Regions from separate parts of the Blautia sp. AM23-13AC genome, predicted to be linked through region 1. Evidence: riboswitches for the same ligand, from Rfam matches in the RefSeq annotation. Region 1 holds a riboswitch; each other region holds the start of a gene.
The links. Region 1 has a riboswitch for cyclic di-GMP ahead of DW642_RS11085 (ABC transporter substrate-binding protein). Riboswitches for the same ligand answer to the same signal wherever they lie in the genome.

Region 1 (6,069 bases):
GGCACAGATTAACTGTGTTTTTCCTTTTGATCAGGATGCCTATAACTTTGAAAAAATTCAGCAGGAGACAAAATACGGAATGGGAGAAGTAAGCACGCTGGAAATGCGCAGGATGGAGACACTTGATGAAGTGGCTGCATGGCAGAGAAAAGTGCAGAAGATTGTGATGGAAAACAGTGCCCATCGAATACCGGCAATCTTTCATATGGAAGGATTGTGCGGGGCCTTCATTCAGGACTCCACCAGTTTTCCGTCTGGGATTGGCAGGGGAGCAAGCTTTGATCCCAAGCTGGAAGAACAGATTGCAGAAATTGTGAGCAGACAGGAAACGGCCTGTGGTATTACCCATATACTGGCACCGGTTCTGGATGTGGCAAGAGATCCGCGTATGGGCCGTTTTGGAGAAAGTTATGGAGAAGATGCTTCCCTTGTAAGTGCGATGGGGGCAGCGTATACGAAAGGAATACAAAAGAATACAGTTGCTTCAAGAAAAGCAGAAAGTGTGGCAAAACATTTTGTGGCTTTTCATAATTCGCAGGGTGGAATTCATGGAACACACAGCGAAACGCCGACGCGACTTTTAGAAGAAGTGTTTGCAAAACCTTTCCAGGCAGCAATCACAGAGTCAGATCTGAAAGGTATTATGCCTTGTTATTGCGCTGTGAATGGAGAAGATGTATCTGCTTCTCATAACATGCTTACGAAACTGCTTCGGGAAAAAATGGGATTTGACGGCATGTGCATCAGCGATTACGGTGCAGTGGGAAATGCGCATAGTGTACATCATATTGGAGAAACATTTGAAGAAGCCGGTGCGATGTGTCTTCATGCGGGAATGGATATCGAGATGCCGTCCTGTACTGGCTATAATGAGAAATTAAAAGAGATGTTTTCAAGTGGAAAACTGGATATCCATATTTTGGATACAGCGGTTTTGCGGGTTCTGGAGGGAAAATTCAGAATGGGCTTATTTGAAAATCCCTATGCGCTGGAAGGAAAAGAGCTTCATGCTCTTGTAATGCAGGAAGCAGACAGGAACACTTCCCTGCGGTCGGCCAGAGAATCCATGGTACTGCTGAAAAATGACGGCGTATTGCCGATTGCGGCAAAAGGGAAAAAAATCGCGGTGATCGGACCGCATGCCGGGTATGCCAGAAAAATGTTTGGTGGATACACACATATGTGTATGATGGAGTCTACCTATGCGATTGCCAATTCTATTGCAGGTGTAAGCGGAGTTGTACAGGCAGATGCAGATGAGATTATTACGGTTCCGGGAACCAATATTCAGTCTGATGAGACAGAGCAGTTTGATCAGATCCTGAAAAGACAGAAACCGCAATGCAGAAATCTGTATGAAGAATTCCAAATCCGCTTTCCGGAAAGTGAGATTTTATATGCATATGGCTATCCGATTGCAGGAAACGACGAAAGTCATTTTGAAGAAGCGCTGCAGGCAGCAAAGCAGGCAGACATTGTGATACTGACGCTTGGCGGTAAGCACGGAACGTGTTCCATGGCATCAATGGGAGAAGGAATTGACAGTACTGATATTAACCTTCCAAAATGTCAGGATGCATTTATTCGCAAGGCTGCGCAGCTTGGAAAACCATTGGTTGGCGTTCACTTTGATGGAAGACCGATTTCCAGTGATGCTGCAGAGGAATATTTAGATGCTATTCTGGAAGCATGGAGTCCATCAGAAACAGGAGCAGAAGCAGTAGTTGATATTTTAACCGGAATATATAATCCGGGAGGAAAACTTCCGGTTACCGTTGCTTATGGAGTGGGACAGCTTCCGGTTTATTACAATCATCCATATGGTTCCTCCTGGGATCAGAGCGGCAGTATCGGTTTTGCCAATTATGTGAATATGCCGCACAGACCGAGATATTATTTTGGATACGGACTGTCGTATACAACATTTACATATTCGGATTTACATATCTCGATGGGAAATGAAAAGGCAGCAGATACGGTTCAGATCTCCTGCGCTGTTGAGAACACGGGAAGCTGTGAAGGAGATGAGGTTGTCCAGCTTTATTTACGAGATGAATATGCCAGCCTGACAAGACCAGTAAAAGAACTGGCAGGTTTTAAGCGCATTCACCTGCGAAAGGGCGAAAAGAAAACGGTATGCTTTGAGGTGAAAACGGATCAAATGGCTTTTCTGGACATTGATATGCACTGGAAAGTGGAAAAAGGACGATATGCAGTAGAGGTCGGAAGTTCTTCAGAAGATATTCGTTTAAGAGGAAGCTACTGTGTGAAAGAAAATAAATGGGTTGCGGGAAGAAACAGAGCGTTTTGGGCAAGTGCCGCAGCGAAATAAAAAGAACAGAACCGGATGCCATTTTATACAAAGCGGCATTCGGTTCTGTTCTTGCGGTATTCCCGTGGGGAGCAGTTCATTTTTTCACGGAAACATTTTCCGAAATAGGACTGCTGGCTGAAGCCGGTCTGCAGGGCGATCTGTCCGATGGGAAGTGTGGTTTCTGTTATCTCCGTGATTTGTTTTCTATGTTTTGGCAATATCTTAATAATTTCTGCAGATATTTTCATATTATTTTTTCGATATAATAAGTATACTTGTTGTAAAAAGGATTGTAAAGGTAGTCCAAATGGACAATAATAGTTTATCACATACAACGTGGAATTGTAAGTACCATATGAACCAGAGCAGGAAAACCTGCCGTCGCTGATCACACTTGAAAAAATATGTGCAGCTTTGGGCGTGACATTATCGCAGTTTTTTCAGGAAGATAATTCAGAGAATCTGACAGAAAAACAGAAAGAAGTTCTAGGGATATGGAACGATCTGAGTACAAATAAGCAGGAAACAGTAATGTCAATGCTGCGTGGACTTCGGAAGTAGGAGAACAGTTCGAGTATATGTATCGGCTGTTCTTTTTTTGTTTTTGAACGTTAAAATGTTAATTTTTTTCTTGTGTATAGTAGAACACTAAAGTATAATAAAATCAGTTTTTTGCATAAGATTAAAGCTATAATAAGGAAATTGGCAAACCAGATGAAAGTCTGGGACGCAAAGCTACAGGGCCTTTAAAATGGCAGCCAGTTGCATAAAATGAGGTGCACTGTCTGTCTGACGGTGCTTTTTTACGGTGTTATTTCATAGACGTAACAATAATGATTTTATCAGGAAAGAATGAGGAAAATAAAAGTATGAAAAAGGCAAAACGTTGTCTGATAGCAGTGGTGTCAGGTGTACTTGTAGCATCTGCTGTCTTGTCTGGATGTGGACAGTCAAAGAAAGAAGTATCTATAAATGATGATCATCTTACCGTTTATCTGTGGGAAAATCGTTTGATGAAAAATATTGCACCCTATATCCATGAACAGTTTCCAGATCAGGATATTGAATTTATTATAGGTAACAATGATACCGATTTATACAGTTATTTTAAAGAACATGATGAATTACCGGATATTATAACAGTACGTCGATTTTCTGGAACAGATGCACAGGACTTACAGCCTTATCTTATGGATTTTGCTTCTTATGATGTTGTTTCCAAGTATTATTCTTATGCGGTGCAATATTATAAGAATGCGGAGGATGAAATCCAGTGGCTGCCAATCTGTGGTATTCCGCAGACGATCATTGCCAACAAAACACTGTTTGATCAGTATGGCGTAAAGATTCCAGAAAATTATGAGGAATATGTACAGGCCTGTCAGCAGTTTTATGATAATGGCATAAAACCGTATTCCATGGATCTTAGGGAAGACTGGTCTAATAATGAAATCATCCAGGCGGCGGCAATCGGTGAGTTTACAAGCCTGGATGGTATTGAATGGCGAAACGGTGCAGAGACTGCAGCGGATGAAGTAAAGTTTGATGATGTATTATGGAAACGTATTTTTTCAGAAACCAGTCAGTTTCTTAAGGACTCGCATTTTGGTAAAGAAGATATCAATATTGATATCAATACAGGAACCCAGATGTTTGTCGAAGGAAAATCAGCAATGTTTCATGGACATCCGACGGTTATGCAGCAGCTGCAGAAACAGATGGATGCGGAGCTGATCCGTATTCCTTACTTTTCACAGACATCGGATGAATCCTATGTGTACATGACTCCGTCCTTAAACATTGCATTTAACAAAAACCTGGAAAAAGACCGGGAGAAACTGGATACTGCGCTGGATGTGCTGGATTGTATGATTTCAGAAGAGGGGCAAAAGCTGATTGCGGATGGAAGCGGTGTTATTTCATTGAATACAGATGTTCCAACCATGATGCAGGATGTGCCTGGACTGGAAGAGGAAATTAATCATAATGCTGTTTATATCCGATATTCCGCCCAAAAATCATTTGATGCAAGTCTTGAGGCTGTTCACGGATTACTGTCAGGGGAAATGGATGAAATACAGGCTTATGATACTTTTCGCAGTGTAATGAATCGTAAAGATCCAGAAGAAAAAGCAACGGTGAATTTTGAAAATGAATATTCCATTTCACTGAACGATAGAAATGGCCGTGATGCAGCATCTTCCATTTTAACTACGATCAGAGAAGAAAATGATGCACAGCTGGCTCTGGCACCATATTATTATTTCACTTCTTCTATGTACAAAGGAGAATGCACCAGCAGCCGGGTTGGCATGATGACAGCGAAGAGTTCAGATACACCATTATATGTTGCAAAAATCAATGGTAAACAGGTTTATGAACTCGTGGAAAATTATCTTGCTGATGCTGATGAGAATTTTTACGTAACCAATAAATACGAATTACCAATTGCATCCGGTATGAAAATGATCGTCAATCAAGAGGAAAGTGGATTTTCGTTAAAGGACTTAACAGTTAATGATAAGAAAATAGACAAAGAAAAGGAATACTCGATTCTTCTTACAGACACCACAATGTCTGTTTTGAAAAAAATAAATCTGAAATGTGAGATTGAGCAGCTTAAAGATACAACATTATCAAGTGCATGGACCGAAGCAATGTCAAATGGACAGCAGCCGTCAGCACCGGAAGACTATATAGAGGTTGAACAGTAAAAGTGGAGATAGAACAAAAGGTAAACAAAAGAAAAAAAATAACAAGGCTGTTGCTTATACTACTTATGATTCTTTTAAGCTTAGTTTGTATCAAGTATCTTATAAGTAAGTCTAATAAGTATATCAGCGAAAATGGAAAAAGCAGTATGGGAGCTGTTGTTGAACAGATACAGCAGACCTATGATCTTCAGGTGAGTGGATACTACAGCCAGCTGCAGTTGGTTGAGGAATTCTTACTTCATGAGAGGGAACTGTCTCTTGAAACGGATACGAACAAAAATTTCTTTGAAGCATGGGAAAAAGAATCGGAAAGTACTCTTATATTCCTTCAGGAAAATGGTCAGGCAATATCAGCAGGTGGAACAAAAATGCGGATTGATATGCCAAGTAAACTTCTGCTGGACTTAAAGAACGGATACAATATTGGAAAACTGGTGCGTCTTGATTATGATCAGAAGAAAAAAGACGGTTATCTGGTTGCGATTCCATGTCAGGAATACACGATCAATGGAGAAACTTATACGGCAATTGGAACTGTGTATGATCATTCGAAACTGGATTCCATGTTAAAATTGAAAGGTTATCATGGAAAAGCATATTTGTTCATGCTGGATCATGACGGAAATATTACGTATACGAACCAGAGTGGAGATAAATACCTGCGTAATTATTCTTTGTTAAAACATTTAAAAGGGGAACAGGCTATTACAGAAGAAGAGGCTGATTTGTTCAAAAAGAAGTTTGATAACAGAGAATCCGGAGTTGCACTTTTGGGAAAACAGAACCCCTATTATCTGGGGTATTGCCCGATAGAAAGCAACAACACCATTTTGGTGTGCATTGTGGCCAAGGGAGTTGTGGACAATGTGCTGATGGATTACCAGAAAACGGTGTTGTTTACAACAATACTCATGGCAGGTTTTATACTTTTACTTTTTGCCGGATTATTCTACAGTATTTCCAGACTTAGTCTTGCAGATCAAAAAGCAGAATATGAAAAAAGAAATAATGAACTTCATTTACAAACAATGAAGGAAATGG
Region 2 (6,069 bases), on a different contig from region 1:
CAGTTGATGAAATTACCATGCGGTAGGTGAATGTAGGCTGTTCCAGCAGAGTATATGTCATGGTGCCCGTAGTGTCACTGTTCACAAACGCCTGTGCCATGTAATAGTAGACGAAGGCAGCATCTGCTTTACCCTCACGGACAGCTTCCATCATTTCCTGTCGGGTACTGCACATCAGTTTTTCTGCACCGGGCGCCATTGCATCTTCAATGGAATTTGATGCTGTCTGGTCAACAGTAGTAACAACATTAATTTTTCCATCAAAGTCACGCCGTGTCACCCTTGCCAGCTGCATCGTAATGAAAGGTGCAGTAATCCCCCATTTTTTCGTCTCAGCATAGTTATCTGTTTCCAGGCGCGCATCGATGCTCATATCTGTGGTTTCCTTATTTTTCTGATAAGCAATATACTCATCTCTGGTGGCAGGTGTAAGAAACTCATAGGAAATCCCGGCATAGTCTGCAATTTTCCGGAAGTAATCCGGGATAATACCCTTCATCTCACCATTTTCATTATAAGAATATGGATAACGGGTCGGATCACACAGAACATGAAGCGGGTTGTCCTTGGAATACTGTGAAATAATACTTTTTTCTTTCTCCGTATATTCCAGATTCTTAGTTTCGATGCTTTCATAATTTTTATTATAAAGTGTCGTTTTCCAGTCACCCTCAACTGCATTCATCTGGTCGATTGCATAATTGATCTCATTCAGCAATTCTGTATTACCTTTTTTAACAATGACATAGAAATCGCCGCTGTCAAATTTATCCAAGATACGCTCATTATTTGTTTTTCTCATAGAAGTGGCAGCAATAGCATCAACATTTCCGCTCTGAAGAGCTTCCTCCATCTCTTCTGTCGTATCAAAATAAAATGAATCATATGTAAATCCTTTATTGCCTGCAAAATCCGCAAACTCTTTATCTCGTGTGCTTCCGTTCAAAAGTGCCACACGCATACCGTTGTAAGTACTGTAATTGCCATCCACAATCGTGCTGTTGTCACTGCGGACGGTCAGAATCCCATTATTGGTTCCGATCGGACGTGAAAAATCAAACTTTTCTTCTCTTTCCGGTGTTTTGCGGGGAGATGTTACCATATCAATCTCGCCATCTTCAAGCATCTGCTGCATATCATCCCAGCTCTTATCATATCCGACATATTCGTAATCTACATCCCAATAACGGGCCATCAGCCGAAGAAAATCATAGCCATACCCGCTGCGGTTGCCTTCTTCATCCATCACATGATAACCATCCATGGCAAAGAAACCGACTTTGACAGTTTCATGCTGCGAACTGTCCTCGGCTGCATATGCAGTCTGGGGAGAAAATATCATACACACGCATACAAAAGCCAGTAATACTGCCACATATTTCTTTGCTCTCGAAATCATATTAAATCTCCTGTCTGTCTGTCTGTCTGTCTGTCTGTCTGTCTGTCTGTCAAATATATTTCTCTATACATCTCCTTGTCAACCTCCTGGTTTAACAAAATTGCACTGCCGCATCAATATCTTCATCTGAATCTGCCGCCCTGACCGGGGCTGCCAGAAACACAACACAAAGAATTTTCTTACTGCATTTTTTGTTTTAAAACCAATAGCAAAGTGTCCTCTATTTTTTTACTGTCAATGGGTTTTGCAATATGTGCATTCATTCCGGCATCTATGCAGTTCCTGATATCATCCTGAAATGCATTCGCTGTCATCGCAATGATGGGTATCTCTTTTGTATCTTTACGGTTCAATGTTCTTATCTGTCTGGCTGCTTCTAATCCATCCATTACCGGCATCATAATATCCATAAAAATAAAATCAAATCTGCCTGGAACTGACTGAGAAACAATATCCACAGCCTCCTTGCCATTTTCTGCCGTAGTCACAACCATTTTTTCATCTTCCAGCAGCATTTTTGCAATTTCCAGATTTAGCTCATTATCCTCAACTAATAATACACTCTTCCCCGACAGATCAGGCTTTTCCACTTTTTTTTGCTGTTCCTTCTCAGCATTATGATCAATCTCAAGTGGTATCGTAACGGTAAACGTTGTACCTACATTTTCTTTACTTTCCAGTTTGATTGTTCCATTCATCCTGTCCACAATATCTTTTACAATAGAAAGTCCAAGTCCGGCACCACTATATCCATTCGTTGTTTCTTTTCCTTTCCGGGCATAGGATTCAAATGCATGTTTCTGAAATTCTTCGCTCATACCAAGTCCCGTATCGGAACATACAAATTCAAAAACTGCCGTCTTGTCATCACTTGAAATCTCATTGAAATACAGGCTTACTTTACCACCTCTTCGGTTATATTTAACGGCATTTCCGGCAAGATTCATAAGAAGACGGTTTAGATATTCCTCACTGCCAATAACATATCTGTGATGAAAAGTACTCATGGAAGCTCCGCCTTCAAAGCGGATACCATACTCCTTTGCATTTGTCTCAATAATCGAAATCTGTTTTACGAGCATTGCAACCAGATCAAATGGCTTGTTTACCAACTGTAATGTTCCAGATTCTACTTTTCCGATATCCAGAGCATTATTTAGAAGGGACTGCAGATAGTCCATGGATTCCATTACCTTTGCTTTACATTCATATAATCTTTCTTTATCGCCATAATAACGCTCTGATATATTGATCATCCCAATAATTCCATTTAAAGGTGTCCGGATATCGTGGCTCATCTGTCTCAAAAAATGTGTCTTTGCACTGTTCGCCTTTTCTGCCTGCTGCTGTGCCTCTTTTGCCTTTTTCTCTGCAATTCTGGCTTTTCGGAGGAATCCAAGTATCAGTATCAGCACGATCAAAAAAACAGATACAACAAGCAACATAAAACTCCAGAAATTGTCCCTTATAAACTCCTTTACCGTAACTTTCTTCAGATTACTGTCATACATATACACAGCATTGGAGAATTTTGAAGCAGACATTGTTTTTATCGTCTTATTCAGGACAGACAGCAGCATGCTGTTTCCACGTCTGACTGCAAACGACACCATACCGTACTTTTCCAGAAAAACACTGTACAGTTTATTATCATCGGAATATTGTTTCAGCTTGCCTGAGGCCATAATCATGCAGTCTGCTTTTCCATTATATACAGCCTTTTTTGCATCCAGGTAGCATATTCCTTCACATGCCACTGTGGATAATTATAGGAAACATAAGACTTCAAATCACTCTCTTCTCTTGGTATCGCAACCGTATTTTCAGCATTTTCATCAAAACTCTTTTTAACCGTTACAGCCGCCATATTATACTTCCAGACAGTATCTGTCAGATCATAGCCCAGGTCTTCGGCAGCATTCGTATTTTGCATCACATGAAAAATCATATCAATTTCTCCATCATGCAACGCTTTTTGCATATCCTCTTGTGAATCATACCCCTTGATATTAAATTTCAAAGTCTGCCCTTTCAGGCAGTTTTGTGCAAGCTGGATGTAATCCGTGATCAGGCCGCTCACTTTTCCGGTTTCTGTATCAAGAGTACTGACCCCGCCATCGTTTATCAAATAACCGATTTTGATTTCTCCATGCTCTGACAGCCATTTTTGTTCTTCTCCCGTCAGAAAATATACACTGGCCACTGACAGAAACTGCTTATGCAGTTCATCTGCATAATAAGGATCATCATCTGTGATCCTTCTCATAGCATTATCCAGCTCTGTCTTTAAATCAGAATGACTCTGGCCAATCGCAAAATATATTTTTGAACTTCCGAGATTCGTTAAGGCCACCATTCCGTACCCACCCAGACGGGAATCCTCTAACGATACAAAAACGTCAATTTCTCCGTCTGCAATTTTCTTCAAAGCATCTTCATTATTTGAAACATTGACATGCTGTGTATGCAGATCATATTTCTTTTCCCACTCGTTCAATACCATTTCCGACAGGTAACCCATAAGCACCCCAATCTTTTTCCCATTGAAAGATGCAGTGTCAGAGGATGAGATGTCTGTATGATCGGGTTTTACGTAGACATAATATCTTTCGTCTCCCATTGGAATAGCGGAAAAAAGCATAGTCTCTGCCCGTTCCTCCGTATAAGAGATTCCTTCTATCATATCCAGCTCATCATTTTTTAATTTGTCAAAACAATTTTCCCATGTACAATCTACATATTCATAGTTCCACCCGGTATAACCTGCGATTTTCTGCAGATATTCATAGCCGTATCCGCTTCTTTTTCCATTTTCATTTATCTTATCATATGTATCATCCGGTACACCAATCCTGACAACTCTCTCTTTCTGATTTTCTGCTGCAAAAGCATAAACCGGACAGATTGAAAAAAGGATGCAGCTGCACAATACTAAAATGATACCCCTTTGCAATACTGATTTATTTATTTTCATATTTTTCTCTCTCCCAGTAAAATTATTATAGTTACGCCTATGAAATAACACCACAAAAAAACACTGTCAGACAGACAGTGCACATCATTTCATGCAGCTGGCTGCCATTTTAAAGGCCCTGTAGCTTTGCGTCCCAGACTTTCATCTGGTTTGCCGATTTCCTTATTATAGCTTTTAAACGTATGTAAAAAAACTAGTTTTATTATACTATAGCGCTTTACTGTATACAAGAAAAACATTGTCGTATTAATGTGCAAAAACAAAAAAGAACAGCCGATACATATACTCGAACTGTTCTTCTACTTCCGAAGTCCACGAAGCATGGACATTACTGTTACCTGCTCATTCACCTTCGCCTGCACTGCCGGATTTTCATAAAACATGGGTTACATTTCCAGACTCATCCCGCTTTTTTACAATAAAAAGCATCCTGTGCCAGCTGCCATCACACATCCTGTATTCTGTATAAATACATTCTTCCGTCTTCAATCTGGCTGAAAGTGTAGAAACACCCGAAATGGACGTATCAGCGGACGATATTCCGGTGCAACCATTGTATCACAAAGCTGATACAGTTTCTCCGATACACAGCCTCTGTTTCCTGTCTGCTTTTCCCATGCACCTGGAAGGCTCCTGATTGCCTGATTTCCATTTCCCTCTTCTACCTTGTGGGTTTTATGATGTTCCAGGCGCCTAATCCAGATTCTTTTGTAACGTATCAATCAATTCTTCAATAATTATTGGCTTGGATAAGAATCCATCCATACCGCATTCCAGAACTTTCTTTCTGTCCTCATCAAAAGCATTAGCAGTCATGGCAAGAATGGTAATTCCCGACAGTGCCGGATCAGTAAGCGCACGAATCTGCCTGGTAGCCTCATATCCATTCATTACAGGCATCTGCACATCCATCAGTACCAGATCATAATCCTCCGGTGTTGAATTTTTAATTTTCTCCACTGCCTCTGCTCCATTTTCTGCTGTATCAACCAGGAATCCATATGCTTTCAGAATTTCCACTGCAATTTCACTGTTCAGTTCATTATCTTCCACAAGAAGTATACGCCTGCCTCTGAAATCTAAATCTGCTGCCGGAAGAATCTTATCCTCTGCCCGGGCCTGTTTCTGACCGATGGCAGCCATCAGAGTCTCTCTGATATCTGACATAAACAGAGGTTTCGCGCAGAATGCAGTCACTCCTGCAGTTCTGGCTTCTGTTTCGATATCTGACCAGTCGTATGCAGTCAGAATAATGATCGGCGTATTGTCATCAAGACTCCGGATCTGACGTGTAACTTCAATTCCATTCATATCCGGCAGAAGCCAATCGATGATATAAGCATGAAATGCATCCCCCAGCTCCATTGACTGTCGTGCACGGAGAACAGCCTCTTTACCCGAGACTGTCCATTCCGAACGCATTCCAACCTTTACAAGCATCTTTGTTACACTGTCACAGGTGTTAAAGTCATCGTCTACAACCAATGCCTTAAGACCCTCTAGTTCCGAAATCTTCTCTATGCAATGATGCTCAGGCTGAGTCCGAAATGGCAGACGGACTATAAACTCGGTGCCCTTGTCCTGCTCTGTCTGAACCTCAATAGTACCGCCCATCATATCCACGATGTTCTTGGTAATGGCCATTCCAAGTCCCGTACCCTGAGTCCTGCTGACTGTAGAAGTCCGCTCTCGCTCA
Region 3 (6,069 bases), on a different contig from region 1:
AAAAGACGACAACATCGCCCGCGGTATGGAAACGCTGAATCCCATCTACAAGCTGGTGATGTGGATGCCGATCGTCCACAAATTCGCAGAGAAAATTCTGGTGTTTGAAAAAGCGTAAGAAAAGAAATGAAAAGAAATGAAAAGAAACAGGCAGCCCGGCAGCGGAAAAGCTCAAAAAGCTTCCGTGCAGGGAACCTGTTTTTTGTTTGTGCAGGAAATTAACAAATCATTCATCCGGCCACACAAAATGTGCATTCCCCGCCTCAAGGCCGTCAATCAGAATATTCTGTCCCGTGCAGAACCGGTTCGTCACGGTCATAAAATACGCCCAGTCCGCTGCTTCCTCGACGGTCATCCACCGTTTCAGCGGCGTCAGCTCCATGATCTGATCCCAGAGCTTTTGGTCTTCTGTGACAGGCAGATTCAACTCGGTCAGTACGCCGCCGAAATCAAGGCTGTTGCACGTTCCGCCATACGGTGCAATGCGGAGTGCCACGTTTTTCGTGTAGGCGAGCACACCGCCCTTGCTTGCGGTGTATTCCGGAAATTCAGCTCCGGTATGGCCGCTGGCCGAGCCGATCATGAGGATGGCGCGGATGGTGTCATGAATTCCGTACGCCTCCGTGATTGCGATGGTTCCCTTTAAATTGATATCAATATCATCCTCGTTCTGCACACCGGCGTTGTTGATGACAATATCGAAAGGCGCAAGCGCCGGATACTGTTCCCTGTCGCGGATATCAAGGCAGAAATGAGTATACGAATCCTGGCTGATCGAAGCCTCCTTCCGGTCAAATCCGGTAACATCAAAGCCTTCTTTTAAAAATTTCTCCGCAATCGCCTTTCCGATTCCGGAGCTGGTTCCTGTAATAAGTACACGCATACGATAACCTCCCGATGAAATATTACCCTCATTATACCGCAAACACAGCATGCGATCCAGAAGAAACGAAAAAGAATGCAGGAAAAGAAAATGTTACGGGAAAAATCACTGCATAAAACAAAAGAGTCTCTCAAAACCACAACAAATAATTGACAGATTTTAGGAGAAGGAGTAGAGTTTTTGAAAGGGGGATTATCCCTGCAAAGAGTGAAAACAAAAGAGGTGCAAATATGCTGAAAGTAGACAATCTTACCTTTGAAGTAAACGAAGAGGGAAGAAAACGCTGCCTCGTCAACCACATCAGTTTTGAGGTAAAGGACGGGGAAATGCTGGTGATTACCGGACCGAACGGTGGCGGAAAATCAACGCTGGCCAAAGTGCTTGCAGGAATTGAGGACGCCAATGGCGGAGAAATCTTCCTGGATGAGGAAAATATTACCGGTTATGATATTGACCACCGTGCAAACGCCGGCATCGGCTATGCATTCCAGCAGCCGCCGCGTTTTAAAGGAATGACGGTGAAAAAAATGCTGTCGCTGGCAGCCGGAAAAGAACTGACGGAAGCCGAGAGCTGTAAACTCCTCTCCGCTGTCGGACTCTGCTCTGCCGATTACCTGAACCGCCAGATGGACGGTACGCTCTCGGGAGGAGAGATGAAGCGTCTGGAGATCGCAACGGTTCTTGCAAAACCGCATAAGGTCAGCATTTTCGATGAGCCGGAGGCCGGCATTGACCTGTGGAGCTTTTCCATGCTGATCAAACGGTTTGAAGAAATCCACAAAGAGAAGAAAGAATGTCTGATTCTCATTTCCCATCAGGAACGCATTATCCAGATGGCAGACAAGATCATGGTGATCGAGGACGGCCAGGTGAAAGAATACGGTACAAAGGAAGACGTACTGCCGACCCTGTTCCAGCAGAAAACAGGCCGGATGTGCGGCCAGGAAGGAGGCACATGCTGATGGTACAGGTAGATGAGACAACCCAGGGCGTATTAAATCAGATCAGCGAGGGATTTGAGCAGAAAGGGGCATACAATCTCCGCCAGAACGGCATTCCGCTCTGCCACGGTGACAGTGAACATATCAAAATCCGCAAAAAAGAGGATAAGCCGGGCATTGATATTTTGATTGACGGCGAGACAAAAGGCGAAAAAGTATTTATCCCGGTTGTCGTCAGCGTTTCCGGTATGACGGATCTTGTTTACAATGATTTCTACGTTGCGGACGGCGCCGATGTTACGATTGTAGCGGGCTGCGGTATCCACAACGGCGGCTGCAACGACAGCCGGCACGACGGTATCCATACGTTCCATGTAGGAAAAAATGCCAACGTGCGCTACGAGGAAAAGCATTACGGAGAGGGAAACGGAACGGGACAGCGGATTCTGAACCCGGTGACAAATATTGAAATCGGAGAAAATTCCGTTTTTACGCTGGATACCGTACAGATTAAGGGCGTTGACTCAACAATTCGTACGACGAATGTTGTGATGGATGCAAACTCCAAACTGTTCGTGCTCGAACGTCTGATGACAGACGGTGACCAGAAGGCAGAGTCGGATATTGAAGTATGTATGAACGGAAGCGGTTCTTCCGCACAGATTATTTCACGTTCTGTCGGAAAGGGCAATTCCTCCCAGGTCTTCCATCCGAAGGCAGTCGGCAAAAACAAATGCCACGCCCATATCCAGTGCGATTCTATCATCATGGATCACGCCCAGGTCGGATCTATTCCGGAGATCCAGGCAAAGCATGTGGATGCGGCAATCATCCACGAGGCGGCGATCGGACGGATCAATGACGAGCAGCTGTTGAAACTCAGAACGCTCGGCATGACGGAAGCGGAGGCGGAAAACGTCATTATTGAAAACTTCCTGAGCTGAAGAAAAAAAGGAAACAAGAGAAGTGTTTGCAACTTAATCAGCAGACACTAAATATAGATTATCGCAGCTGTCAGGAATTTCCCAGTCGTCACTGGGAAGAATCATGGCGCAGGAAAACCTGCCGTCGCTGATCACACTTGAAAAAATATGTGCAGCTTTGGGCGTGACATTATCGCAGTTTTTTCAGGAAGATAATTCAGAGAATCTGACAGAAAAACAGAAAGAAGTTCTAGGGATATGGAACGATCTGAGTACAAATGAGCAGGAAACAGTAATGTCAATGCTGCGTGGACTTCGGAAGTAGAAGAACAGTTCGAGTATATGTATCGGCTGTTCTTTTTTTATTTTTTGGCGTTAAAACGGTAATGTTTTTCTTGTGTACAGTAGAGTGCTATAGTATAATAAAACCAGTTTTTTGCATAAGTATTAAAGCTATAATATGGAAATCGGCAAACCAGATGAAAGTCTGGGACGCAAAGCTACAGGGCCTGTAAAATGGCAGCCAGTTGCATAAAATGAGGTGCACTGTCTGTCTGACAGTGCTTTTTTGTGGTGTTATTTCATAGACGTGACAATAATAAATTTTATTAGGGGGACTTGTAATGAAAAAGAAAAGATGGAGCAAGGTTTTGTCTGTATGTTTAGTGATGGTGACCTCTTTATCACTTTTGTCAGGATGTGGCGAGAAGAGTGCAAAAAAAGAAGACGAAGAAACCATCACGGTGTATTTATGGAACACAAACCTGTATGAAAAATATGCACCATACATCCAGGAACAGCTCCCGGATATCAATGTTGAATTTGTAGTAGGGAATAATGATCTGGATTTCTATAAGTTTCTTGATGAAAACGGTGGATTGCCGGATATTATAACCTGCTGTCGTTTTTCCCTGCATGATGCAAGTCCCCTGAAAGACAGTCTGATGGACCTTTCCACAACCAATGCGGCAGGTGCTGTCTATGATACCTACCTTAGCAATTTCAGGAACGAGGATGGAAGCGTAAACTGGCTTCCTGTGTGTGCGGATGCACATGGTTTTGTAGTGAACGAAGATCTTTTTGCAAAGTATGGTATCCCGTTGCCAACAGATTACGAGAGTTTTGTTTCCGCCTGCCAGGCATTTGACAAAGTGGGTGTTCGTGGATTTACGGCAGACTATTCTTATGATTATACCTGTATGGAAACACTGCAGGGTCTGTCTATATCAGAGTTGTCTTCTGTGGAAGGACGCAAGTGGCGGACGGTCTACAGTGACCCGGAAAATACAAAGAGAGAAGGTCTGGACGATACCGTCTGGCCAGAGGCTTTTGAACGTATGGAACAGTTTATTCAGGATACAGGGCTTAGTCAGGAAGATCTGAATATGGATTATGATGATATTGTTGAGATGTACAAAAGTAGCAAGCTTGCCATGTACTTTGGCAGTTCTTCCGGTGTAAAAATGTTCCAGGATCGGGCATTAACACAACATTCCTGCCATTCTTTCAGGAGAACGGTGAAAAGTGGATTATGACTACGCCATATTTCCAGGTGGCCTTAAACCGTGATCTGACAAAGGATGAAACACGCAGAAAGAAAGCAATGGAGGTACTGGATACAATGTTTTCAGAGGATGCGCAGAACAGGATTGTTTATGATGGACAGGATCTGTTAAGCTACAGTCAGGAGGTGGATATGCAGCTTACGGAATATCTGAAAGATATAAAACCTGTGATCGAAGAAAACCATATGTATATCCGTATTGCGTCAAATGACTTTTTCTCTGTTTCCAAGGATGTGGTTTCGAAGATGATCTTAGGAGAATACGATGCAGGGCAGGCATACCAGTCATTTAATTCTCAGCTTCTTGAGGAAGAAACTGCTTCTGAGGATATCGTGCTGGATTCACAGAAGTCGTATTCCAACCGTTTCCACAGCAGTGGAGGAAATGCAGCATATTCTGTTATGGCAAACACGCTACGTGGCATCTATGGGTCAGATGTGCTGATCGTAACCGGAAACAGCTTTACGGGAAATGTGCTGAAAGCCGGCTACACAGAAAAAATGGCAGGTGACATGATCATGCCAAATGGTCTGGCGGCTTACAGCAGCAAGATGAGTGGGGCTGAGCTGAAAGAAATGATCAAAAACTTTGTAGAAGGCTATGAGGGAGGATTTATTCCGTTTAACCGTGGTTCTTTGCCAGTGGTTAGTGGTATTTCTGTGGAAATTAATGAAACGGAAGATGGCTATACATTAAGTAAAGTTACAAAGGATGGAAAGGCAGTTCGGGATGAGGATGCTTTCACGGTGACCTGTCTTGCCACACCGCAGCATATGGAAACTTATCCTGTAGATGAAAATATGATATTTGATGGAGAAGCTACCTCTGTGAAAGATACCTGGACAGCATATGTTTCAGGTGGCAATGCCGTTCTTGCAGAAGCTGAAGATTACATAACCCTGAGGTGAGAAGAATGGATGTTAAGAATTCTAATAGAAATAGAAAGAAACCTGTCAGGAAAAAAGGATTGAGAATAGTTGCCTTTCTTCTTCTCTTTATAGGAGTTGTTCTGGCTGTTTTCCGATATTATAAGTTTATGTCGAAATCTATTTATGAGGAAAGTGTTTCTCATCTGACGGAAGTTTTTCATCAGTCTGATCAGATGCTGAGAGAACTGACAAATAAGAACCTGACTTACCTCCATATTTAGGGTGAAAATCTGCAGAATATCTCTGGTGAAAGCGAAATCCTTGATTATATAGAGCAAGCACAGGAAGATGCAGGTTTTTTAGACTTCTATTTTCTATCAGCGGTCGGAGACTATAAGAGGGTAACAGGAGAAACTGGGTACCTTGGATTGCAGGAAAATATTGAAGAGGAGATCCGGCAGGGAAAAGATGTGATCGCGAATGTAGCAGTTCCCGGAAAATCCCAGCAGCTTGTTTTTGCCACACCTGAGGCTCATGGAATTTATCAGGGATTTGAATACGATGCAATTGCCATTGCTTATGAAAATTCTGATATCGTAGATGTGCTGGATATTTCTGCTTTCCATGGAAATGCTCAGAGTTTTATTGTTCATTCGGATGGTCGTGTTGTAATTGCTCATTCTTCCGAGTTATGGGGGAACGTGTATAATTTCTTCGGCTTTCTGAGAAGGCATTCTGATATGTCTGAAAAAGAGATCAATGTCCTTTTGGAGAAGTTTAAAGCGGGACATACTGATGCGATGTTGCTGAATCTGGATGGAAGAAATTATTATCTGGTCTATGAAAAATCGGATATTCAGGACTGGATGTTTCTGGGACTTGTCCAGT

Region 2: it holds a riboswitch for cyclic di-GMP, as region 1 does, so the genes downstream of both, DW642_RS06880 (transporter substrate-binding domain-containing protein) here and DW642_RS11085 (ABC transporter substrate-binding protein) in region 1, are expected to answer to the same signal.
Region 3: it holds a riboswitch for cyclic di-GMP, as region 1 does, so the genes downstream of both, DW642_RS16225 (ABC transporter substrate-binding protein) here and DW642_RS11085 (ABC transporter substrate-binding protein) in region 1, are expected to answer to the same signal.

What each region holds. Positions count from the first base shown of each region.
Region 1 is NZ_QTUL01000009.1:82,789-88,857, reverse strand. Features, by position in the region: gene DW642_RS11100 (glycoside hydrolase family 3 N-terminal domain-containing protein) at 1-2,332, shown strand, start outside; gene DW642_RS16800 (helix-turn-helix domain-containing protein) at 2,356-2,562, opposite strand; cyclic di-GMP riboswitch class I at 3,009-3,084, shown strand; gene DW642_RS11085 (ABC transporter substrate-binding protein) at 3,184-5,028, shown strand; gene DW642_RS11080 (ATP-binding protein) at 5,175-6,069, shown strand, end outside.
Region 2 is NZ_QTUL01000004.1:163,872-169,940, forward strand. Features, by position in the region: gene DW642_RS06865 (transporter substrate-binding domain-containing protein) at 1-1,399, opposite strand, end outside; gene DW642_RS06875 (response regulator) at 1,579-2,910, opposite strand; gene DW642_RS06880 (transporter substrate-binding domain-containing protein) at 3,087-4,373, opposite strand; cyclic di-GMP riboswitch class I at 4,463-4,538, opposite strand; gene DW642_RS06885 (response regulator) at 5,067-6,069, opposite strand, start outside.
Region 3 is NZ_QTUL01000004.1:171,043-177,111, reverse strand. Features, by position in the region: gene DW642_RS06915 (class I SAM-dependent methyltransferase) at 1-118, shown strand, start outside; gene DW642_RS06910 (SDR family NAD(P)-dependent oxidoreductase) at 227-883, opposite strand; gene DW642_RS06905 (ABC transporter ATP-binding protein) at 1,114-1,845, shown strand; gene DW642_RS06900 (SufB/SufD family protein) at 1,845-2,768, shown strand; partial or broken gene DW642_RS06895 (helix-turn-helix domain-containing protein) at 2,827-3,072, shown strand; cyclic di-GMP riboswitch class I at 3,207-3,282, shown strand; gene DW642_RS16225 (ABC transporter substrate-binding protein) at 3,371-4,282, shown strand; gene DW642_RS16220 (hypothetical protein) at 4,279-5,220, shown strand; gene DW642_RS06885 (response regulator) at 5,610-6,069, shown strand, end outside.